DNA from 3 places in the Gordonibacter sp. genome. Region 3 is predicted to be linked to each of the others. Evidence: predicted binding sites of a transcription regulator. Region 3 holds the regulator's gene; each other region holds the start of a gene.

Region 1 (7,766 bases), on a different contig from region 3:
CTGAACCATAATGCGTACAAGGTAGTCCTGGGTGAGCATGGGCGTTCCTTTCAATAGCGCAGACCTCGGAGCCTGCAAGCGGTGCCGCATTGTTTGAAGCCGTTTGCAGCCGCAGGGGCATCATCGCGCCCGCACGTTGCCCCGAGGGCAACCATAGATCGTGCGGCTTGCCCTGACAGCCCCCGGGGCAAACTGTCGGAAAACCGTTACGACTGGGCGGGCGGCTGCAGGCCCAGATGCTCGTAAGCGCGCGCCGTAGCTTGACGACCCTTTGGCGTGCGCACCATGAGGCCTTGCTGCATAAGGAACGGCTCGTAGACGTCCTCGAGCGAGTCGGGGTCCTCCGACAGGGCCGAAGCCAGCGTCGAAAGCCCCACCGGACGGCCCGAAAACTGCACCGCCAGCAACTCTAGGATGCGATTGTCGACTGCGTCCAAGCCGAGCGAGTCCACCTCAAAGAAGCTGAGTGCCTGTGCGGCCACGTCTTCGTCGATATCTCCGTTGCCGCGCACCTGGGCCCAGTCGCGCACGCGCTTGAGCAAGCGGTTCGCCAAACGCGGCGTACCCCTGCTGCGACGCGCGATCTCCAGCGCACCGTCTTCGGCTATATCGACGCCCAAGATGGATGCCGAGCGGCACACAATGGAGCCCAGCTCCTCGGGCGTATAATACTGCAGCCGAAACACGATGCCGAAGCGATCGCGCAAAGGCCCGGTAAGCAGCCCCGTGCGTGTCGTAGCGCCGATAAGCGTGAAATGCGGCAGATCCAAGCGGATAGAGCGCGCTGCCGGGCCCTTGCCCACCACGATGTCCAAGGCGAAGTCCTCGAGTGCGGGGTAGAGCACTTCCTCGACCATGCGGTTCAGGCGATGTATCTCGTCGATGAACAGCACGTCTCCTTCCTCAAGGTTCGTGAGGATGGCGGCAAGATCGCCCGTGCGCTCGATAGCAGGGCCGCTGGTGGTGCGGATGCTCGCGCCCAACTCGTTGGCGACAACGGTGGCAAGCGTCGTCTTTCCCAAACCCGGAGGACCCGAAAACAGAATATGGTCTACCACATCGCCGCGCGCGCGAGCCGCCTCGATGAGGACGGCAAGCGATTCCTTCAGCTTCGTCTGACCCAAGTAATCGCCGAGGCGCTTGGGCCGCAGACTACGGTCGAGCGCCAAATCGTCTTCAATAAGCGCTGCGGTCACGGTACGCTCGCGCACCTCAGCAGCGCACGCGCTGCCCGCCGTATCATCATCCGTACCCGCCTCGAATACCAGACCTTCTATTTCGATGCCGTTGTCGCCCATAACCGCCTAACCTGCGCCGCGCCTAGCTTGCGCTGCGCCTAGCTGTCGGAACCCAATCGTTTCAACGCATATTGTAACAGGACGCCCTCGGCCGCACCTTCGGGCACACCCTTGAGCGCAAGATCGGCCTCGGCGGACGTAAAGCCCATAGACAGCAACGCCTCGTGTGCCGCCCGTAGCCGGCTGTCGGTCGCGGAAAGCGGAGCAGGGCTGTCGAACAAGCCTGCGATGCCCTGGTCGAGAGAGCCTTTCAACTCCAAGATAATGCGCGAGGCCGTCTTTTTACCCACGCCCGGTATCTTCGACACCGCAGCAACATCCTGCGAGGCAATGGCAGAGGCCAACGCTTGGGGCGTGAACACCGACAGAGCCGCCAACGCAACCTTCGGCCCGACTCCACCCACGCTGATAAGCCGCTCGAACAGCGCTTTCTCCTCATGGGATAGGAAACCGAACAGCGCGATGCCGTCGTCGCGTACCTGCATATACGTCTGCACCTCGACCGATCCGCCCGCCTCGGGCAGCTTCGACAAACCCGCCTGGGACATAGCGACGGCATAGCCTACGCCATTCACCTCGATAAGCGCAATCGTCGGGGACTTGCCTGCAAGACGGCCTTTTAAAAACGCGATCATAGTGATCCTCCCTGCTGCGCCGATGCGCAAACTCGCTGCTGCGCAGGCTGCGAGCCTGCAGCCATTGCAGCAGCGAGCCCCTCATGAGTGGTGTAGCAGATAGCCGCAGCAAGCGCATCGGCCGCATGGTCCGGACTCGGCACCACTTCCAGCGCCAACAGTTTGCCTACCATGTATTGCACCTGATCCTTTTCTGCCCCACCCTCGCCCACAACCGCCAGCTTAATCTGGCTGGGAGAGAACTCTCCCACCGACAAGTCGTGCTCGGCGCACGCAACGAGCGCGGCACCGCGCGCCTGGCCGGTAGCAAACGCGCTTTGGGCGTTCACTCCGAACCACACAGTCTCGATACCCACGCATACCGGTTCGAATCGCGCGATGACGGCGCCTATCTGCTCGTGTATCTTCTTCAGCCGCTGCGCCAGCGGCACGCCAGCAGGCGTGGAAATGCAGCCGTACGCCACGCAGGCGAGTTGCGCGCCGTGCTGGGCCACAACACCCCAGCCCGTATTGGCCAGCCCCGGATCGATGCCGAGTATCGTTCGTTCGATGCGCGCCACGGCTCGCCTTTCTTTCTACAAACACCTGTTCGCCTATCCTAGCACAAGACACCCTGCCCTACCATGCCCAGTGCACATGTTAGAATGAAAAAACTTTGCCGGCCTACCCGCCATCCATAGCCGGAGCACTAAAGCGAAGGAGCCCGCGTCGAGAGGGGTTCCTTCGTCTTATGCTGCACGATCCCTCGCCGTACGCCCACGCTTCCTACTGGATGCCCTCGAGTTTCGGGATGTAGGCGAAGCCGGCCTCCAAGTCCTCGTCAGTGGGGATGTAGTCGGTCATGGTGCCGTTGTTGTAGGCCATGTAGGCAACCAAGTCGAAGTAGCCCGTGCCGGTGAGTCCGAACACGATGGTCTTCTCCTCGCCGGTCTCCTTGCACTTGAGGGCCTCGTCTATAGCCACGCGGATGGCATGGGATGATTCGGGGGCGGGCAGCGTGCCCTCAACGCGAGCAAACAGTTCGGCGGCTTCGAACACACTCGTCTGTTCAACCGAGCGTGCCTCGTCTAGTATGCCATCGTGGTAGAGTTGCGAGAGAATGGGGCTCATGCCGTGGTAGCGCAGGCCGCCGGAGTGGTTGGCGCTGGGGATGAAGCCCGAGCCGAGCGTGTACATCTTCGCCAGCGGCGTTACTTTGCCCACGTCGCAGAAGTCGTAGGCGAAGCGTCCGCGTGTGAGGCTGGGGCAGCTGGCCGGCTCGACGGCAATGAAGTGCGGTGCGGACTTGCCCGCCAGTTTGTCGGCGACGAACGGCGCCATGAGGCCACCCAGGTTCGAGCCGCCGCCTGCGCACCCGATGAGGATGTCGGCCGTCTCGCCGATCTTGTCGAGAGCCGCCTTGGCCTCAAGGCCGATGATGGATTGGTGCAGCAGAACCTGGTTGAGCACGCTGCCCAAGACGTAGCGGCAGTTCTCGGTGTTGAGCGCCGTCTCCACTGCTTCGGAAATGGCGGTGCCCAGCGACCCGGACGAGTCGGGATGTTCGGCCAAGATCGCGCGACCGACGTTGGTGGTGCTGGACGGCGAAGGCGTGACGCGCGCCTGGTAGGTTTCCATGACAGCCTTGCGGTAGGGCTTTTGCTCGGCCGAGCACTTCACCATGTATACCTGCAGGTCGATGTCGAAGAATCCGCATGCCATGGAAAGCGCCGTGCCCCATTGTCCGGCACCCGTCTCGGTGGTGAGGTGTGTGATGCCCTGCTGTTTGGCGTAGTAGGCCTGCGCGATGGCGGAGTTCAGCTTGTGGGAGCCTGAGGTGTTGTTGCCCTCGAACTTGTAGTAGATTTTAGCGGGCGTGCCGAGCGCCTTCTCGAGGAACTTCGCGCGTACCAGCGGCGAGGGACGGTACATCTTGTAGAAGTCGCGCACCTCTTCGGGGATGGGGATGAAGCGGTCGGTGGTGTTGAGCTCCTGCTTCGCCAGCTCGGTGCAGAACACGGGCTCGAGGTCGGCCACGGTCATGGGCTGGAGCGTGGCGGGGTTCAGGATAGGCGCATGGTCGGTCACCATGTCTGCCCGCACGTTGTAGTAGTGGGTGGGCAGTTCATCCTCGCCGAGGTAGGTCTTGTAGTCGGTGCTTGCTAGTTGGTTCATTTCCTTGCCTTCCTTTTCCGGAGCGAAGGCAATAAAAAAGCCCTCGTCTCCTACATCGAATGAATGCAGGGACAAGAGCGATAAACTCCTGCGGTGCCACCTCTGCTTGACGCTTGCGCGCCCTCTTATGAGTGCCTTCACACTCGTGCCCGATAACGGAGGCCGCCGTCCGACGCTACTGCGGTTGCCCGGTTTGCGCCAGCCCTCAGAGGACCATTTGACGATTCGCTACTGCCAGGTTCCCAGCTACCCCCGGCTCTCTGTGAGCGCGCACATCGCCGTTACTTCCTCATCAACGGTTTGCTTCAACGCAGAATAGCGCAAGCGCGCAGGAAACGCAACGGGAATTTTTCAAGCGGTTTCCGCGGGCGGTTTCCACGGCGGTTTCCACGAGTGATCTTGCGATGGGTAGCGGCACCCCGCCTCTTTGGCTCCCACCTACTGGCAGTGTTCCCTTATTTCCTGTTGTGCTTTCTTGCCGAAGGTGGCAAGCAGGGTCCCATGAGACATGAGGATGGCATCGGTGACCACTTTGTGAGGCACGTTGCTATCCAGGTAAACCGTGCTCCAGTGTACCTTGTTCATATAATAGCCAGGTACTATGTCTTCGTATTCCCGACGGAGCATCTCGCTGTAGGCCGGATCAAGTTTCAAAGTGAGAATCGGCCGCTTGATCTGGTCGTTGGTGCCGACTAAGGCGTACATCTTCCCTCTCAACAGGTACTTGTACGCCTGCCATGCGGGCTGGAACTCCTTCTCGGTGCCGGGCTGGCCGAGCAGGCATCCATCAACCAGCTCGAAAGGAACAGCGTAGTCCGCCTGCCAAGGAAGCGCATTGCCTGCGGTCTCTGCCACTGAATCGTCCTCCCCCTCGTCGGTACCGCGCTTTTGCTCAAGTATACGCGTCGCACTTAAACCACGCCATCAAAAAAGCCGCTGCAGGCACAAAGCTTGCAGCGGCTTTCGACGGTACGACTCCTAAGCGAATCGTGCAGGCGCTTTATTCGTCGAGCGCTTCGGCTATCTCGTCGGTGATGTCCATGACATGGTAGACATTCTGCAGGTCCTCGAGCATTTCGAGGTTGTCCACCAGGCGCATGACCTTCTTCGCGTCGGACACGCTCACCGCCGTCGGCGTCGTGGGAATCATGGTAAGCTCGGCGCCCTTCGTCACGACACCCGCCTCTTCCAGCGCCTTCTTCACGGCCATAAGGTCGGTCGGGGCCGTGTAGATAATCCACTCGTCCTCGGCGTCCTCATAGTCGTCGCCGCCGGCCTCGGCTACGGCGAGCATGAACTCTTCCTCGTCGGCAGCAGCACCGTTCGGCCCCACCGGATTCTTCTTGTCGCCGGTCTCCACTTCTTTGGGAACCATGATCTGGCCCTTGCGCTCGAACTGGAACGCCACGGAGCCGGAGGTACCCAGAGAGCCGCCCGCGTGCGAGAATGCGCTGCGCACGTCGGCCGCGGTGCGGTTGCGGTTGTCGGTCAGGGCCTCGCAGTACACGGCGATGCCGGCCGGGCCATAGCCCTCGTATACGACCGTCTCGTAGTTCGCGGCATCTTTGCCCGTACCGAATGCCTTGTCAATGGCGGTTTTGATTTTATCCTTAGGCAGAGAGTAGCCTTTGGCCTTCTCAATGGCGGCCGCAAGCGATGCGTTGTTTTCGGGGTTCGGGTCGCCGCCCTCTTTCGCAGCTACCGTGATGATACGCGACAGCTTGGAGAACAAAGACGAGCGCTTTGCGTCCTGCGCTGCTTTGCGATGCTTCGTTGTAGCCCACTTTGAGTGCCCAGACATATATACCGGTCCCTTCCGTACAGCAATACCAACGGGTTATTCTAGCATATTCGTCAAATATCCCGGTTTCATTCTCATGGTTTTCAAAAAAGCAGGGGCCAACGGCAGGGACGGCAGGGACGGCAGGGACGGCAGAAACCCGAAGGGAGTCAGACCAGACTAACAAAAACATGCATTGGCAGCGAGAACGGCCACCAATGCACCCCTAGCACAATACTTATGGGGAACCACTATCCCCCCAGCAACCGCGCACTCGATAGTGCCCGCACCTAAACGAAACTATTGAAAGAAAAGTACCGTCGAGCGCGGCACGGCACCCTCCCTCTCAAGCTCAGCAGCAAGTATGGTAGCTTTTTTGCCATCCAAGCGCTTGGCTGCCCTCGGGCAGGCTGCGATACAAGCGCCGCACAAAATGCAGGTCGCGGCAATGCTCTTCGGATTATCCTCCTCAATAGCGCCAACCGGACATGCCTTTACGCATGCTCCGCACGACACGCACGCCTCGGTGGTTATCGGTGCATCCGGCAAGGCAGATTGACACGTTTTACCTGAAGAGTCGTTCTGGATATTCGCCGGAACCACACGGCCTGCACGTACCTTGCCCGCCATCTGCCTCCCGAATGACGCGGCGTTTTTTAAGTCTTGCGCGTTCGGGCGACCCTTGCCAACATTTTCAGCCAGCGCGTGCTTACCGACAAACGCGCCACCGCCAATGGTGACGAACCCCTGGGAGCCAAGGATATCCCTCGCTTCGAGAACTGCGTTGCCATAGCCCAGGTTTCCATAGGTGGTTGCCACAAGAGCGGGGGTCCCTTTACCAACAACCTGAGACAAAGCCTCTTTCAGCGCCATGGGTGCATGCCCCTCGTAGGCGGGAAAACCAAGTACGAGAACATCCTGCGCACCCAGAGAGTGGGTAGTGGCACGCTCTGCCGGATCGGTCAGGTTCACCTCGTGCATTTCAACATTCAATCGTCCCGCAAGTTCCTTCGCCATCGTCTCGACGACCATCTGGCTGCCATGCGTCGGACTGAAGTACATACCAACTACCGATCCATCCATCTCTCGCTCTCTTTCCGTTGCATTAAAGCAGCTTATCTCGTTCCCGGCAAAACCTTGCTCAGCACTTGCGAGAGCGGCTTATGGCACACTGAGCAGATCTTGGCGCTGGGAGAATTCTGGGTTGAACAATGAGGACACCAACCACGGGGCGTTATTCTTTCCTTCCGCACGCCCTTGCAGCGACCGCACCCATTACACCCGTATCCGCACATGCCGTCCCCCTACTCTCTTACACCACCTGCCGCTTAGCACCGCCTCGTTTAGGAATTCAGCGGAGAAGCTGCCTCGTCAGGTGCCTGACTGACCTCCGGTTTAGGCTTCCACAGACAACCAGCAATAATCCCCAGAAGCGTTACTGCTGCAAATATACCTAGCACAATGACTGTAACCACAAAATTGCCCGCACATGCCGCCATGGTGGCGCCGACAACTGCCTCGCCCGCATCAACGACCATAATCATCAACCCCGCACCGCCAAACTGCATCAAAGAGGGCATGACACCAAAAACTGTCATCAAAGCGCCCAGCGTAAATCCAATAATCAACAGTTTGGGTGGGTCAAGCTTGGTAATTACCATAAGCGCATGGAAAATCGCACAGATGGCTCCTCCGAGCACAAAAGCCCCTACATAATCCATAGCCATCCCCCTTACTTGACGATGAAGGCGATCACGCCAATAATCGCGGAAAGAACGGTCCCGATGCCCACAACGTACACCACGAGCATAACTCCCGCTTTTATAGCCTTGCCCGTTGATGCCCCTTCCTGCTTCGCACCCACAATCGTTCCGCCCACTGCTGCCGCCAGGCCGCTAA
Region 2 (7,811 bases), on a different contig from region 3:
AGAGGGTCGAGCGGGTCGCCATCGAGCGGCCAGGTGGAGCTACCACATACGCTCGAAGGCGGTTCTTCGTCTTGCGCGACCGAACCGATCGAACAAGGTGATCCCACCACAGGGAGTGAATCCGAACGACACCAGCAAGGCCCTCATGGCGTCGTTGCCCTCGTAAGCGTCGCACCGCACGCTGGCCTTCTCTGCAGCCTTCGCCAAGCGGTCGGCTTCACCCAGGATGAACATGCCCACGCCACGACGACGAGCTTCGGCAGCGACCGTCACCCAGTGCAGCGCCGCGTAGGTTGTGTGCTCGGGTGGTTCAGGAGAGGCGGAAAGCCACGAAGCGCCCATCGCGTGGGCGTAGACCTCGTCGCCATTCGGGTCGAGGGCGAACACGCCGATGATGCGCTCGTTCGCATCTTGTGCAGCACCGTCATCCCTGCCGGCGAGCGTCACAACGTAGGCGGTCTTCCTATCGATGGCGCGCATGACCCGCCGCTCGGAAGGATAGGTCTTGGAGCCCTTCTCGTCTACGCCTGCGGCGGCGAGCGCCTCATGTCCATCGGCCAGTATCTCTTGGAAACGCACGAAGTCGTCGTGCATGGCGGGACGCGCCCGGTAATATCCGAGAAGCGACGCTCGGCCTTCGAAAGGCGGCAGGTCGTCCGTCGATCCCTCGTAGGCATCGGCCGGCTGCTTGGAAGCCTCGCCACGCTGCGTCACCAGCACCATCATGACCATGATCATGATCATGCCCAGGATATCGACCGGCAAGACAGGCGTACCCAGCCACACCGCGGATATGACCGTAGCGGACACCGGCTCGACGCAGCCCACCAGGCCAGCGCGTACCGGACCGGCATCGGTGATGCCTTGTAGGTAGAACAGGTAGGCCAAGAACGTGCCGATGATGACCATAGCCACCATGACGCCTGCAAGCTGGGGCGTGACGTCCACGGGGATGTTCCACGGCTGCACGAACACCGTAGCAACGGTGCCGCCGAGCAACATGGCTAGGCCGGTGACGATGAAGCTGCCCCATTTCTCCAGCGCCTTGCCGGGAATGAGCGTATAGCATGCCAGAGCGAACGCCGAAACGATGCCCCAGAACAGTCCTTCGGCAGGGATGGCCAGCGCGCCGAAATTGCCCTTCGTTGCGATGAGGAAGGTGCCCCCGATAGCCATCACCAGCCCCACGGCCTCGCGCAGCGACGGCCTCCGCCGAGCGCGCAGGCACACGTACAGCATGATGACGATGAGGCCCAGGCGCTCAAGTACCGTGCCGGTACCGGCGTTGGTGAACGAGATGGAAGAAAGATAGCTTACCTGCGTGAGCAACACACCGAAGAGGGAGAATGCGGCGATGCGCAAAAGCGAGCGCTTGTCGCGCATGACGGCGCGCAAGCTGCGCCAGTTCTTGACCAGACAAGCGACCAGGAAAATCGCCGCGCCCATCAGAAGGCGCACGCAGGTGATCCACGCCACGGGGGCACCCAGTTCGCTGGTGAGGAGCTGGGCGCAGGTGCCTGAGAAGCCCCAGCAAATACCGCCGAGCGCCGCAAAGACGATGCCCCGCGCCACGTGGTTCCTGCGAGGAGCCGCCTCTTTTGTTGCCGCTGCTGCCATCCTGCCCCCCTTCCCCCCTGAACAAGGGGCCGCGGCCCCTGTGAAATCGCACTGCGAATTGTCGCACGGAAGCGCATCTCGGTAAAGAGGTTTTCAGCAGGCTTTTACATGGTTTTGAAGCTACGTCCACCCACCATTGCGGCAACGACCGGTCAGAGCATGCGCTCGTAGGCAAGGCGAGCCTTCTTGCGCCCAAACACGTCCTTAATAACGATAGTGCCGCAGCGGGTGTATCCATGCTTTTCGAGCATGTTCTGGATAGGCACGTTTTGAGGATAGACATCGGCTCGGATGCTGGTGCGGCCCCCGCGGCTAGCAATGCGGTCGGCTGTTTCCAGGATGAACACGCCCACGCCACGGCGCCGCGCCTCATAGGCCACCGCAATCCAGTGAACCTCCGCATAGGGCTGCGGCTGGGCGCTGGTATCGGTGAGCCAGGTGCCGTCGATGGCAGAATCGTAGTTCTTGTCGGGCGAGAACGACACCGCGAACACGGCTATCATATGGCCTTGCGCATCTTCGACCACCTGCGTGGTGCCGTTCTTGATGCTGTGCATGAGACGGCGCGCAGACGGGTACTTCTTGCGCCCCTCGTCGATACCGAGCGCGGCGAACGTCTCGTGCCCCGCATCGAGCAGCTTCTCGACCTGGCCGAAATCCTCGCGTACGGCAGGGCGGCTGGTGTAGTAGCCCAGCACCGAGGCGCGCCCGGCGAATAGGGGCGGATCGTCATAGCCGGCCGCCGCTGCGGCACCCGCCGACAGCATCTCCCCCTCACCAGCCAAAACGGCAGCGAGCTTCGGCTCGCGCTCCGACACCAGGAAGATCATGACCACGATCATGGCGCATCCTGCGATGTCCCACAGCGAGACGGGCGTCTGTAGCCAGAACAGAGCAAGGACCATGGCAGACACCGGTTCGACGCAGCACAGCAAGCTCGCCTTCACAGGCCCGGCATCGGCAACGCCCTGCAAGTACAGCATGTAGGCACCCAGCGTGCCCACCAGCACGATAGCGACCAAGGCCGCCAAGGCGCCGCCAGAAAGCTGAACCGGAATGCTCCACGGCTGCACCACAATCGAGGCAGCCGAACCACCGAACAGCATGGCAAGCCCCGTGACCAGCATCGCGCCCCACTTCTTCAGCACGCGCACCGGCATAAGCGTGTAAAAGGCCAGCGCCACCGCCGACACCAGGCCCCAGGATAGGCCTTCGGCGGGAATGGCCAGACGGCCAATCTCGCCTTGCGTGGCAATAAGCACCATGCCGCCTAAGGCAAACGCCAAGCCCAGCGCCTCGCGCAGCCGAGGTAGCCGCCGCGCACGCAGGCACACGTACAGCATGATAAGCACCAGACCCACCTGCTCGATGGTGGTGCCCACGCCTGCGCTGGTATGCTTGATGGCGTTCAAATAGCTCATCTGGGTCAACAGCACGCCGAAAAGGGCGAAGAGCGCTATCTGGAGAAGTGATCGGCGATCGCGAAACACGGCCACGAGGTCGCGCCAGTTGCGCATCGCCGTCATGAAGAGGAAGAACACAGCGGCGATAACCATGCGCACGCAGGTGATCCACTCGGCCGGCGCACCATAGTCGTTCATAAGCAGTTGGGCGCAGGTTCCCGAAAACCCCCAGCATATGCCGCCCGCCAACGCACAGACGATGCCGCGCATCACATGCGGGCTCCCCTCCGATTCAACCACGATCCCCGCTTCCTTCCGAGCGCAACGATGCGGCGCGCAGCGCCGCATCGTCTAATCGTTTCCTAGAGGCCCTCAGGCCGAGAGGGCATTGTCGCACGCATCCTTGCATCGGTAAAGACGCGTACCGTAAGATTACGGCAAACTCCCGCAAGCAGGCCGCTATGACAGCATGCGCTTCACGAAGGCGCCGGTGTAGCTGCCCTCGACCTCGGCCACCTGTTCGGGGGTTCCTTGCGCCACGATGGCGCCGCCGCGGTCGCCACCTTCGGGTCCCAAGTCGATGATGCGGTCGGCGCACTTGATCACGTCCAGGTTGTGCTCGATGACCAGCACCGTGTTGCCCGCATCCACCAGGCGCTCCAGCACGATGAGCAGCTGGCGCACGTCCTCGAAGTGCAGGCCCGTGGTAGGCTCGTCGAGGATGTAGAACGTCTTGCCGGTCTGGCGGCGCTGCAGTTCGCTGGACAGCTTCACGCGCTGCGCCTCGCCGCCCGAGAGCGTCGTGGCGGGCTGGCCCAGGCGGATGTAGCCGAGGCCCACGTCGAAGAGCGTCTGCAGCTTGCGCTTGATGCCAGGGATGTTCTCGAAGAACGCAAGCGCGTCTTCCACGGTCATGTCCAGCACGTCGGCGATGTTCTTGCCACGGTAGGTCACCTGTAGCGTCTCGCGGTTGTAGCGCTTGCCGCCGCACACCTCGCACGGCACGTAGATGTCGGGCAAAAAGTGCATCTCGATCTTGATCTGGCCGTCGCCCTTACAGGCCTCGCAGCGCCCGCCGTTCACGTTGAACGAGAAGCGTCCCGGCCCATAGCCGCGCGCCTTGGACTCCTGCGTGGAGGAGAACAGGGCGCGGATATCGTCCCACAGGCCGATATAGGTAGCGGCGTTCGAGCGCGGCGTGCGCCCGATGGGACTCTGGTCGATGTTGATAACCTTGTCGATCTTGTCGAGCCCCGTGATCTTGCGGTAAGCGCCGCTGCGGCGATGCGCATGGTTCACGCGGTTCGCGAGCGCCGGCGCCAGGGTGTCGGTGACCAGCGAGCTCTTGCCCGAACCCGACACACCCGTGACCACGGTGAGCGTGCCGAAGGGCACCTCAAGCGTAAGGTTCTTCAGGTTGTTCTCGGTGGCACCGGTGAGCTTGAGCGTGCCGCGGCGCGGGTTGCGGCGCTTGGCGGGCACCTCGATGGCGCGACGGCCAGACAGGTAGTCGGCGGTCAGTGATCCTTCCGCCGCCATGATCTCGTCGGGCGTGCCGATGGCCACGATCTCGCCGCCGTGCTCGCCGGCACCCGGCCCCATGTCCACCACGAAGTCGGCGCTGCGGATGGTGTCCTCATCGTGCTCGACCACGATGACCGTGTTGCCCAGGTCGCGCAGGCGCTCGAGCGTCGCGATGAGGCGCTCGTTGTCGCGTTGGTGCAAGCCAATGGAGGGCTCGTCCAAAATGTAGAGCACGCCCATGAGGCCCGCGCCGATTTGCGTGGCCAGGCGGATGCGCTGCGCCTCGCCGCCCGAGAGCGTCGCGGTGGCACGTTCGAGCGTGAGGTAGTCCAGGCCCACGTCCACGAGGAACTTGAGGCGTGCCTTGATCTCCTTCACGATGGGACCGGCGATGTGCTCGTCCTGGCCCTGAAAGACCAGGGCGTCGAAGTAGGCCAACGAGTCCGCGGCGCTCATCTCGGTCACGTCGAAGATGGACTCGTCCCCCACCGTTACGGCCAGGATCTCGGGCTTCAGGCGCTTGCCGCCGCAGGTCTGGCAGGGCACGATGGCGAAGTACTCGCCCAGTTTCTCACGCTGGTTGTCGCTCTGCGCTTCCTGGTAGCGGCGTTGCACCGCGGACAGCGCGCCCTCCCATTCGATGTACCAGTACGTCTCGCGGCCGTCCACCGTGACGTAGTCCACGCGCACTTTCGTGTCGCCTAGGCCATGCAGCAACGCATCCTGCGCCTTTTTCGGCATGTCCTCCCACGGGGTGTCGGTCGTCGTACCCACGTGCTTGGCAACGGCGCGCAGCACCTGCGGGTAGTAATTGCCGGTCTTGAACGGAGCGATGACACCGGTATCGAGCGTAAGCGACGGATCGGGCACCACCAGCGAGGCATCAACCTCCTCGCGGCTGCCGATGCCGAGGCAGTCCGGACAGGCACCGTAGGGAGCGTTGAAGGAGAAGTCGCGCGGCTGCAGCTCGTCCATGGAGTGCCCATGCTCCGGACAGGCAAGCGCCAGCGAGAAGATATGCTCCCCCGCACCCAAACCGCCCGTAGCGCCGCTGGACTTGCCGCCGCCCTCTCCAAGCGGGTTGCCCTGCGAATCGAGCACCTGCACAAGCACGCGGCCCTCGGCGAGCTTGCAGGCCAGCTCAACGCCTTCGGCGATGCGGCTCGTAGCGCTCTCTTTGAGCTGCACGCGATCCACCACCACGTCGATGAAGTGCTTGATCTTCTTGTTGAGCGTAAGCGGCTCGCCTTCGAGCTTCACGATCTCGCCGTCGATGCGAACACGGCTGAAGCCCTCTTTCTGCAAGTCGGCGAACAGCTTCGTGAACTCGCCTTTACGACCCGCAACCACCGGGGCCATGATGATGGCCTTGGCATCGGGCGCCAGCGACAGAATGTCGTCGGTCACCTGGTCGGTGGTCTGTTTGCGGATAACGCGTCCGCACTCCGGGCAGTGCGGCACCCCTACGCGCGCGAACAGCAGGCGCAGATAATCGTATATCTCGGTGGTGGTGCCCACCGTGGAGCGAGGATTCTTGCTCGTGGTCTTCTGGTCGATGGACACCGCCGGCGACAGGCCGTCGATGCTGTCCAGATCGGGCTTACTCATCTGGCCCAAGAACATGCGGGCGTAGCTGGAGAGGCTCTCCACGTAGCGACGCTGTCCTTCGGCGTACATCGTGTCGAAGGCAAGGCTCGATTTACCTGAGCCGGAAAGGCCCGTGATGACCACGAGTTCGTCGCGCGGTATGGTAAGGTCGATGTTCTTGAGGTTGTGCTCGCGGGCACCTTTTATGACAATGGCGTTCTGTCCCATGTGCGTATACGCTCTTTCTCGATCGCGACCGTGGCGGCGGCACGCGCCCCGCACTGCTTCGGGACGCAAAGTATGGTTACTGGAAAACTATCATATCCATGCAATCGTCCATTCTAGCGCAGCGCAGCCAAAGTAAAGGTAAAAACATTTGTTCGTGTAGAAGCATCCAAAGTTTGATCACAATTTGTTCGATAACGAAGGGAGCGGGGTGCCTTCGAGGAAGGGTGCGCTGGTCTCCAAATACTGAAACGAGGTTCTCTCCATGGAGAAGTCGTCGATGGTCAGCGGAATGCCCGCATACGATGGCGCTGAATAGCGAGCGAGTGCTGAGCACGATCGCATCGAAGCCCTCGCCGCCCGGTTCGGGCACTGTACCCCAAACCGCCCCGTATGCACCGCAGGCGAAAGCGAAAAGATAGACGTGAGGACCGAGCTTCTCGTATCGCAACGAGTAATCACGGCCAACCTAAATACTTCGACGAGAAAACATCAATGACAGGTGCGCCGAAAATCCTTCGAAGCGGGAGAATCACAGAAGCTCACCACTGTGCCCACAAGGTACGCTCCAGCCTTTTCAAGCTGATCAACCGCTTGCTTAACACTGCTTCGCCTAACAAAACGCTGCCGAACCACCATGATCGTCGCATCCACCCTCGAAGACACTACCGCAGCGTCAACGAACGCCCCCACAGGCGGCGTATCGATAATCACCCGGTCATAAGCGTGCTCGGCAGCGGACAGCAACCTTCCAAATCCCATCGAATCAAGCAGGTCCGAAGGATTCGGCGTCTCGTGTTCCGCGTCGAGGAACCACAGATTGCGCTGTCCCGTCTGTACGGCAGCCTGCTCAAGCTTAGCATCGCCGAGCACAACGGCACCTAAACCTACCGGAGGGCGAATGCCAAGCCTTCCCGCAAGCGACCGGCGACGCAGATCGCACTCCACGATAAGCGTCCTCTTTCCCGATGCAGCCATGGTATGGGCCAAGCCCACTGCAACGTCGGTTTTCCCCTCGTTGGGCACAGAGCTAGTAATGACAAGGGAACGTAAGGGCTTGTCGAGGCTCATGAAGTTAAGGTTCGCGTGAAGCGTGTCCATTGCGTCGTTCCATGTGGGAGCAACCCGACGTTGTCGACCCTCCACTCTTTTCGTTCCAGTCATGACACCCTCGATCCCATACTCTGTCCATGAGCGCTGCCACCATCCGATCGCAGCCTCGCCCCAAACCGTCCCGTAATGTTCACTCCACATCTTCCTAACGGCTTCATATATGAAGCCGTTAGGAAGATTATACCGAATAACCTAGTATAATGACTGGAGAAGAAAAAAGAGTACGTCTAGGTGCCGCGATACGCGTGAAGCGCGAAGAGCAGGGCATTTCGCAACATCGGCTCGCCCTTATGGTAGGCAGCAGCAAATCGCATATTTGGCGCATTGAAACCGGCCGAGTAA
Region 3 (9,283 bases):
TAGGCGCACTGAGGCGCCGGAAGCTCTGGATCCAGGTTCTTGAGGGGTACTGACAAGCGCTCCATCAGTGCAGCTCCTCGAGTGCGACAGCAAATTCTTCGACATTTTGGAAGTCTTTGTAAACGCTCGCGAAACGAACGTAAGCCACCTCATCAAGGCTTCCTAGTTTTGCCAGTACCAGGTCACCCAATTCTTTTGATTTGATTTCGCTGCATGACGCGTTGCGTAGCTCGGTCTCGGTGGCATCAATGAGTGACGCAATCTGCTCGGGGGCTATAGGGCGCTTAGCGCAAGCGGTCAACAGTCCTCGCATGAGCTTTTGTCGGTCGTATGCCTCCGAAGAGCCATCGGTCTTAACGACGATGAGCGGGTTGTCTCCCAGACGTTCGTAGGTGGTGAAGCGGCGTCCGCAGTTCAAGCATTCGCGACGCCGGCGAATGGCCGTATCGTCTTCGGAAGGGCGCGAATCCACGACCTTGGATTCAGGGTCGCCACAGGCAGGACAGCGCATTTAGGCTCCTTTGCTCGAATTTTGTTCAGACTAACATACCAGATATAGTGGTTCAATCAGCATCGGCTATTCATGTAAAAACTACGGCCAGCTATCACTTGGCAGGGCGAAGCAAGGGAAGGAAAGAAACTCTCCCCCCTGTTCCGCCCTGCTCGCTATAGCAGCACCCTCCCTATAGCAACGCGCAGAACGAGCTGTATAGGCGAGGCGAAACACTCCCCTCCTCCGGCTCGATGAGGCCGCAGAGTATTTGCAACAAAGTGCTTTTCCCTGCTCCATTTGGCCTGATCACCCCGGTCCAGCCCGAAGCAAGGGTGAGCGACACCTGGTCGAGTGCGGAAGAGTCAGCACCAGGGTAGGTATAAGAGAGTTTGTGCGCAGTTATGGACATAAAGAGCCTCCATTCGGGAGGCATCGGGCCGTACGACCATGCTGTCGCGAGCAAAATCAAAGAAAGCGGCGATAGATAGACAGATAGACAGATAGACAGATAGACAGGAGAATACGATAACGAAAGCGCACCCGATGCGTAACATTCTAACGAGATGGGGGGTGTCCGAAGGCTTTCGCTATTGCTTCATGTTCCTTGTCTCCTTTGAGTGGACGGATTTGCCAGAACCGTTTGAAGCGAATGCGCATCTACGGAGCAAGCCAAAGACCGCTTCGCCGTACGCGATTACTCGCTGAGTTTAGCATAGGGAAGACAACGAGGGAATCGCGTGGAAGATCGAGCGCCCCTGGGGTGGGCAGGGGCGCCCCGCAGCCACAGAAACGCAGCATCTGTGGATTAGGCAACGGCCGTTAGAGGCCGAGAAGAAGGCTAGCAAAGGCGAAGGCCGAAAACGCACAGCCGACCAGAGCGGCTTGCCACGGCTTCACGCGGCCATACGCTACTCCGCTGATGCTTCCATGGCGCAAGCTGCGTGTCATCTCGGGATCGAACAAATACCCTCGACGGTCGTTTCTCATCGCTTCGGCATAACCAGGTTTAGCATGCATACCGAACGACGAGCGCTCATATGCGGTACGTCTGATACAGGAGTAATGTGAGGGAAACTCGATGATGGTTCCGATATGCGCTCTCGCATGCTCGAATTCCGGCTGCAGAGCAGACGTACCGCTGACCGGGCACTGCATATCGAAATTCTTCATCTTTCTGCCTCCTAGCTCTTGCGTAGAACCTTTGTTCGCATATATAATAGAGCGAACAAAGGTTCATGTCAATATGTTTTTAAAACATATGTTCGTATTTAAGAAAGGACGGAGCATGCCCGAGAAAGTGACGAAACGCCAACAGGCGGTGCTCGACTGCATCGAGGAGTGCATCCGCGAAAAGGGCTACGGTCCTACGGTGCGCGAGGTTTGCCAAAGCCTCGGGCTGTCCTCCCCCTCCACCGTGCACGTACATCTCAAGGCGCTTGAGAACAAGGGCTTGATCAAGCGCGATCCTCTGAAGTCCCGCTCTATCGCACTTGCCTATGCCCTCCGCGAGGCAGAAAGCCCTTCGAACGTCATCCAGCCTAGCTTCAATAAAGTCGTGAACGTTCCGTTGGTCGGGAACGTGGCTGCCGGCTCCCCTATTCTTGCTGAGGAAAACATCACCGACACGATCTCCTTGCCGACCGATATCGTGGGGGATGCTCCGTCGTTCTTGCTCTCGGTACGCGGTGATTCCATGATTGAAGCCGGCATCAACGACGGCGATTACGTAGTGGTCAAGGAGCAGCCTGTTGCGAATAACGGCGACATTGTTGTTGCCATCATTGACGATGGTGCCACCGTCAAGCGCTTCTACAAAGAATCCGACCACATTCGCTTACAGCCGGAAAACTCGACGATGGACCCCATCATCACGCGCGACTGCTCCATTGCGGGCAAGGTAGTGGCGGTGTTTCGACGCCTCTAGCCTTATACGGGCAAGCGAGACGCGGTTAGGCTGCTCTTCTGTTTTGCTTCCAGGTAGATGATTGCCATGCTGTACCGGAACTTGTGGAGGCAATCGAAGTTATGGAAGAAGCTCTTTCTGTCGCATAAGCAAACATAAGGACCGTATAGGCAGCTATCACGGCTGCCGATACGGCCCTTCATGCGCAATCGCCTCTATTTCAGGGTTTTGCCGGCCGTGCATCTTTTGCATAGGTGTGTTGCTTCCAGGTACGCGCCGCAACACCCTCTTCCTTGTTAAGGTCGCTCTCTTGCCATCAGCCTTCGACGGCGAAGGGGCGAAACAGGCCTGCATAGGAAGGCGGTGCGAGCATGACGATATGCGTGCCGGACTCCTCGTGGCCCTCGCTTACGATATGGCAACGTTCGTGCGCAAGGGAGACCAGGTCGCCGCGGTGGTAGGGTATGAGCACGTCGAGATGGGCATCTCGCGCCGAAGCAACTCGGGCAATACGTGCAACGAGGTTTTCGATCCCCGCTCCGGTGGCCGCCGAAACCAGCACCGCTTGCGCATGGCGCGCTTTGAGTGCCTCTAGCTGTTCGGAATCCAGCAAGTCGCATTTGTTGAACACTTCAACCCGCGCGATATCCTGGGCGCCGATCTGACCGAGCACCTCCTCTACTGCAGCAATCTGCCCTTCGCGCTCGTCGGAGGAGGCATCCACCACATGTAGCACCAAGTCGGCGCCGGTGATCTCGTCGAGTGTCGACTTGAACGCCTCAATCAACGTGGTAGGCAGCTTCTGGATAAATCCGACCGTATCGGTAATAGTTATCTCGCGGCCTTCTGGAAGCTCGAATTTGCGCGTAGTTGAATCGAGGGTAGCGAACAGCTGATCGTAGCTGAGTACGTCCGCATCGGTTAACCGGTTAAGCAAGCTCGATTTTCCCGCGTTCGTATAACCCGCAAGAGCAACCTTGAACATGCCGCTCGCATAGCGGCTTTCGCGCTGCAGTGACCGCACGTCCGCCAAATGCGCCAGCTCGCGCTTGATGGACGTAATGCGCTTGCGCACCATGCGCCGGTCGACCTCAAGCTGGCTTTCGCCTTCGCCGAACCGCGAACCCACGCCACCGCCCATACGGTTCGACGCGAGGTGCGCCCACATGCCCCGAAGACGCGGCAGCAGATACTGGCTCTGAGCAAGCCTTACTTGCAGGCGCCCTTCCTTACTGGTGGCGTGCAGGGCAAAGATATCCAAGATAAGGGCCGTACGGTCGATAACCTTGACCTCTTTGCCTACAACCTTCTCGAGGTTCGATTGCTGGGAAGGAGTCAATTCGTCGTCGAACACGACCAGATCGGCGGCATTCGCGCGGGCAAGCTGTGCAATCTCCTCGGCTTTTCCGCTGCCCACGAACGTCCGCGGGTTCGGCGCATCGAGTTTTTGCGTAGTCGTGGCTACGACATCGGCTCCTGCTGTGTCGACAAGTCGTTCGAGTTCGGCCAGCGACGAGGGAAGCGGCCAAGAAACTCCCGGTCGGTCGACGCCTACCAATACAGCACGTTCGCGCTGTTCTTCGATTTTCGTAGCAGGTCCGTGAGTGACGACCGAGGCATATTCGGACATAATGATTCCTTTCGCGTAGATGCAAACGAATGAACGCCAAGGGTACTTTTGTGCCCTCGTGCGCCATGTGCAGCGGCGGCGCTAGTCGCCAGCCATGAGCTGCAAGAAAACGTCGTCTGTTACAAAAACGCTAAAGGCATCATGCACTCGCTCCTTATCTGAAAACTATACGGGTATGCAGCCAAAGCAGCATACCCGTATAGTAGCACAAGCTTTCTTTACGCACATCATGTCGTGGCCCCGACACTACCCTTCTCTTTTCCCGGCACTCCGAACAGCAGCCAAGGCTTCAGCCGTCAAAGACGCGGCATCGGGAAAGTCGGCACCTATCCAGTTGATGCGCATGTCCTTGCGAAACCAGGTGCGCTGCCGCTTGGCATAGCGATGCGTGGCTGTTTTGATGCGCTGGGCCGCTTCGTCCATCGACGTTTCTCCGTCGAGCGCGGCCACAACCTCCTTGTACCCTATAGCCTGCGGGGCGGTTATACCGCTGCGGAACCCGCCTTTCAGCAAACGCTCTACTTCGTCGACCAGACCTGCTTCGAACATAGCATCAACCCGCGCGTCGATACGCGCTCTCAGAACAAGGGGATCGACTGCCAGTCCAATGAAGATCGCGGGCACCAACTGCGGAATACTTGCCAGCTTCGCGCGCTGCGCCGCATACGTGGTGCCGTCCTCCAGGAGCTCGAAGGCACGTACGACACGCTTGACATCGGCTGGGGGAAGCAGCGCGGCGCTTTCGGGATCGCGGGTTTTCAGAAGGCTCCAGAGCGCATCTGCGCCCTGCTCGCGCGCAAGGGTATCGTAGTGGTCGCGTACGACGTTTCCTCTTTGCTCGCCAGCCGGGAACTCGTAGGCATCGATTGCCGCGCGGACATACAGGCCGGTACCGCCACAGAGCACCGAGCGCCTTCCTCGTGCGTCGATTGCACAAAAACACGAACGTGCGTAGTCCTGGAACAGGGCTGCAGAGTAGGGTTCGCCCGGATCTACCAGATCGAACCCATGATGGCGCACCAGGCGCTCATTGCAGGGAAGCTTGCCCGTGCCGATATCCATGCCTCGGTATATCTGCATCGAGTCGGCGCTTACCACCTCGCCATCGAGCGCAAGCGCAAGCTCTTGGGCAAGCGAGGTCTTCCCTGAGGCCGTCGGTCCGACGACGCAGACAACAGGGGCAGCGAGGGGAAATAGGGCGGCAGAGACAACGTCAGCGTCCATCGACCGACGCTTCCCCACCCGCAACCGCAGGGCCTCGTCCTTCCCTATCGGCCTCAGTCAGTGCTCCCATACCCGCTTCCGGCCCTTCGACGACTTCTCCGGACAGATACCACGTCTTAGCCTCGTCGATGCGCACCTTTACCACAGAGCCTGCAAGCTCGTCGGCCGAAACACCTGTTGGCAGAGGGGCGTGCACCGTCTGGTTCTTCGGGCTCTTGCCGCTGAGCAGCAATGCATCGCGCTTCGAGCCGCCTTCCACCAAAACGTCAATCGTCGAACTCAGGTCGCGCTGGTTGGCATCAAAGGCCCGGGCCTGCACCAAATCGACCAGGCGATCGAAGCGCTCCTGTACCACCTCGCGCGGCGTCGGATCTTCGAGCCGTGCTGCCGGCGTGCCTTCGCGCTTGGAGTAGATAAACGTGAACACCTGATGGTACCCCACCTCGTCGACCAGGCGATACGTGTCCTCGAAATCCTTTTTGGTCTCGCCGGGAAATCCGACGATGATATCGGTGGAAAGAGCGATGTCGGGCAGCGCGCTGCGCAGCTTCGCAATCAGCTCCATATAGCGCGAGCGCGAATAGCGGCGGTTCATGGCGGCCAGCACCGCATCGGAGCCGGACTGCACGGGTAGGTGCAGCGACGGCATGAGCGAGCGAAGCGACGCGAACTTCTCGATAACCTCGTCGGTGAGATCCTTCGGATGGCTTGTCGCGAAGCGCAGACGCTCGATGCCCGTCTGGTCCAGGGCATCGAGCACTGCGGCGAAACGCGGGTTTCCGTACAGATCGCGGCCATAGGAGTTCACGTTTTGCCCGAGAAGCGTGATCTCCTTCACACCTGCGGCCACGTAGCGCTCAGCTTCGGCGACGATGTCCTCCAAAGGACGCGATTTCTCCCGACCCCGCACATAGGGAACGATGCAGTAGGAGCAGAAATTGTTGCAGCCCACCGCGATAGGTAGCCATGCAGCCCATGCGTGCTCGCGCGTTGTGGGGAGCTCGGTGGAAAGAGACGTCGAGGCATCCAGTACCTCGACCTGATGGCCACCTTCCTCAAGGACGGCTTCCAGCAGATGAGGCAAAGATCCCAGGTTGTGGGTTCCGAACACGACATCAAGATGGCGCAGCTCTTCGGCCAGTTTTTCCCCGTCGCGCTGCCCGATGCAGCCTCCTACGGCCACGATGCGCTTGGACAGCGGCGTGCCGTCACGCAAGGGCAGGTTCTTCAAAGAGGCGACCTGCCCGTACAGGCGGGTGTCGGCGGCCTCGCGCACGCAGCAGGTCATGAACACGACGATATCAGCTTCCTCGATGCTCTCGACAGGCAAGGCGCCCAATCCTTCGAGCATGCCGCAGATGCGCTCGGAATCGTGCTTGTTCATCTGGCATCCGAACGTACGGACACAGAACGCAAGGTTCGTAAAAGGGGTATGAGAATGCATAGCGCTCCCTTAGGACAGGGGTTCGGTCGTAGAAGGTTGCGGTTCTGCAGCGATTTGAGTCACCGCAACGCCACGTGTGTAACGAGGCTCGATAGAAAAGCGGATGGCTGTACGGTACTCGCCATCGATAACGATATCGGCAAACGAGGGCACGCAGGTGATTTCGATGCCTACCGGGGATAAGAATCCGCGCGAAATAGCGATGGCTTTGACAGCCTGGTTCACCGCGCCGGCACCCACGGATTGGATATCAACGCTGACGCCGTCCTTCACCATGCCGGCAATTGCGCCAGCCACGGATGCGGGCGATGATTTGGACGATACTTTCAGGCAGCCGACGTCCGGCTTGTGCTCAGATGCGGTCATGCATATCCTTCGTCGTTGTAGTCCGGTGCTGGTGCGTTTTATTCGTTCAATATGCGCCATCGATGCTCTTTGCACCGCAAACACGACGCACTAGTTATTCTAGCCATTAACGGTATGGCGCGCAACCTGCGGATATAGGAGATATAGGCAGGGGGCCGCCGCCGTCGATGCATCTGGGTGCGGATGCTCGCAAAGCAGCGCTAACGAAGCTTGCTCACTGGGATGGAAATGCGTATGCCATCCTTGCCCACCTGGACAGTGGGCTGCACATCCGGCTCGAGATAGTAGCGCCGCGCGAGGTCGCGATAAGCGGCGGCTATACGGTCGGTGAAGTCGTCGAGATCGTCGGGCGCCACCTTGAGACCGCGCGCATCAGAGCTAGCCCGCGACGAACGCAAAGGGGGTTTTTCAGACGGTGCTTCGCCCCCCTCGATGCGGATGCGATCGAGCAAGGGGGGCACCGGCGCTATCTCGCCATCGAGAATACGCCGAGCCGACCGCTCGGACAACAGTAGGCCCAAGAGTCCCGCAGCATCAGCGAGTGCGGCGGGATCCGCCGCCAGCGACAGGCGCTTGCATACGGGCATCTCCTCAGCTTTTCCAAACACCCTGGCCGAGGCGGTAAGCGAAGATAAGCCGAAAGCATAGAGCGTGGCCACGATATCAGTTGCCGAGCCCAGATACACCGAGCAGCCATGGCGACTTTCCAGTGCGAACTCGCATACCGTGCGCAGAATGTTCTTGGGCCCGCGTACCGACACGGTGCCGCCTTGCGTGAGCTCGAACACGGGGAAGCTGGATTGATCGGCCTTCTCACCGAGTTTCCCGAGGTCGGTCTCTATCAAGATAGAAGACCCCTTGCCGGAGTCAGAGGCCACGATCTGGGCAATCTCGGCATTTACGGCAATGGAGTACAGAGCCATGCCGCGCCCATGGACGCCCCATTTATCGAAGTGCATAGTATCGAGCTTGGAAGTGACGCGGGGCTCGAAGATGCGGTCGTGCATCAAGGGCGGCACGCCATCGCCGTCGTCGACCATAACGATGCGGCGCAAAGCCCCCTCACGCGAAACAGCGAGGAAAATGCTCTTAGCATGGGCATCTCGTGCGTTGCGCAGCATCTCGATAACCACGTCTTCCGTCGAGCGGATATCATGGGCAGCTTGACGCCGCTCGGCCTCGGCACTCCTTAAACGGACGAAGCCATCCCCGAGGTCAGCCTCAACCCGGAGATGGCTTTCGCCGCATACCGATCCGACGAATTGCTCGAGCGACTCGTCGGACATATTACTTTGCGACACCGACCGCGCGGCTCTCGCGGATAACCACGACCTTTACCTGGCCGGGATACTGCATCTCGTTCTCGATGCGATGCGCAATATCATGGGCGAGCACCGTCGTCGCGGCCTCGTCGACCACTTCGGGCTCAACCATGACACGCACTTCGCGGCCTGCCTGGATGGCGTAGGTACGCTCGACGCCCTTGTAGGAGTTCGCGATCTCCTCGAGTTTTTCGAGGCGCTTGATATAGGCATCAAGGGTCTCCTTGCGCGCACCCGGACGGGCAGCGGAAACGGCATCGGCTGCCTGCACGAGCACGGCCAGCACGCTAGAGGGCTCCACGTCGTTATGGTGCGCCTCGATAGCATGCACGATCTCGGCTCGCTCCCCGAAACGACGTGCCAGGTCGGCGCCGATGACCGCGTGGCTGCCCTCGACCTCGTGGTCAACAGCTTTACCCAGGTCGTGCAACAAGCCGGCACGTTTGGCCGGAATAGGGTCGAGGCCCAGTTCCGCAGCCATAACGCCGGACAGGTAAGCAACCTCAAGTGAATGGTTCAGCACGTTTTGGCCATACGACGTGCGGTAGCGCAGGCGGCCTAGCGTATGCACGATCTCGGGATGCAGATCGTGAATGCCGGTATCGAACGAAGCCTGCTCGCCCGCCTCTTGGACGCGCTGGTTCACGAACGCCTCGGCCTTGCCAAACATCTCCTCGATACGGGCCGGATGAATGCGTCCGTCAGCAACGAGGTTTTCCATGGTCACGCGGCCGATTTCGCGGCGTACCGGGTCGAAGCACGAGATAGTCACGCACTCCGGGGTGTCGTCGATGATGAGGTTTGTACCGGTGAGCTGTTCGAACGAGCGGATGTTGCGGCCTTCGCGCCCGATGATACGGCCTTTGAGGTCGTCGGATGGGATATGGATGGCGCTGACCGT

What was found. Region 3 encodes LexA, which represses DNA repair genes until DNA is damaged. Its sites were predicted from a motif close to CNAACANNTGTTNG; they were not measured.
Region 1: a site for LexA is predicted at 2,512-2,525, ahead of ruvC (crossover junction endodeoxyribonuclease RuvC). Genes of this name have one in related genera too.
Region 2: a site for LexA is predicted at 6,501-6,514, ahead of uvrA (excinuclease ABC subunit UvrA). Genes of this name have one in related genera too.

What each region holds. Positions count from the first base shown of each region.
Region 1 is NZ_JAVWUP010000111.1:303-8,068, reverse strand. It holds gene RR842_RS09765 (hypothetical protein) at 1-39, opposite strand, end outside; gene ruvB (Holliday junction branch migration DNA helicase RuvB) at 207-1,298, opposite strand; gene ruvA (Holliday junction branch migration protein RuvA) at 1,337-1,933, opposite strand; gene ruvC (crossover junction endodeoxyribonuclease RuvC) at 1,930-2,493, opposite strand; gene RR842_RS09745 (TrpB-like pyridoxal phosphate-dependent enzyme) at 2,699-4,087, opposite strand; gene RR842_RS09740 (MmcQ/YjbR family DNA-binding protein) at 4,526-4,942, opposite strand; gene RR842_RS09735 (YebC/PmpR family DNA-binding transcriptional regulator) at 5,088-5,888, opposite strand; gene RR842_RS09730 (4Fe-4S binding protein) at 6,168-6,950, opposite strand; gene RR842_RS09725 (SpoVA/SpoVAEb family sporulation membrane protein) at 7,211-7,588, opposite strand; partial or broken gene RR842_RS09720 (SpoVA/SpoVAEb family sporulation membrane protein) at 7,600-7,766, opposite strand, start outside.
Region 2 is NZ_JAVWUP010000110.1:831-8,641, forward strand. It holds gene RR842_RS09695 (EamA family transporter) at 40-1,617, opposite strand; gene RR842_RS09700 (GNAT family N-acetyltransferase) at 1,770-3,320, opposite strand; gene uvrA (excinuclease ABC subunit UvrA) at 3,480-6,359, opposite strand; gene RR842_RS09710 (CpsD/CapB family tyrosine-protein kinase) at 6,849-7,457, opposite strand; gene RR842_RS09715 (helix-turn-helix transcriptional regulator) at 7,670-7,811, shown strand, end outside.
Region 3 is NZ_JAVWUP010000090.1:850-10,132, reverse strand. It holds gene dut (dUTP diphosphatase) at 1-65, opposite strand, end outside; gene nrdR (transcriptional regulator NrdR) at 65-511, opposite strand; gene RR842_RS08930 (ATP-binding cassette domain-containing protein) at 684-902, opposite strand; gene RR842_RS08925 (hypothetical protein) at 1,313-1,663, opposite strand; gene lexA (transcriptional repressor LexA) at 1,779-2,417, shown strand; gene hflX (GTPase HflX) at 2,713-4,026, opposite strand; gene miaA (tRNA (adenosine(37)-N6)-dimethylallyltransferase MiaA) at 4,273-5,250, opposite strand; gene miaB (tRNA (N6-isopentenyl adenosine(37)-C2)-methylthiotransferase MiaB) at 5,240-6,694, opposite strand; gene RR842_RS08900 (stage V sporulation protein S) at 6,704-7,060, opposite strand; gene RR842_RS08895 (ATP-binding protein) at 7,261-8,361, opposite strand; gene rny (ribonuclease Y) at 8,348-9,283, opposite strand, start outside.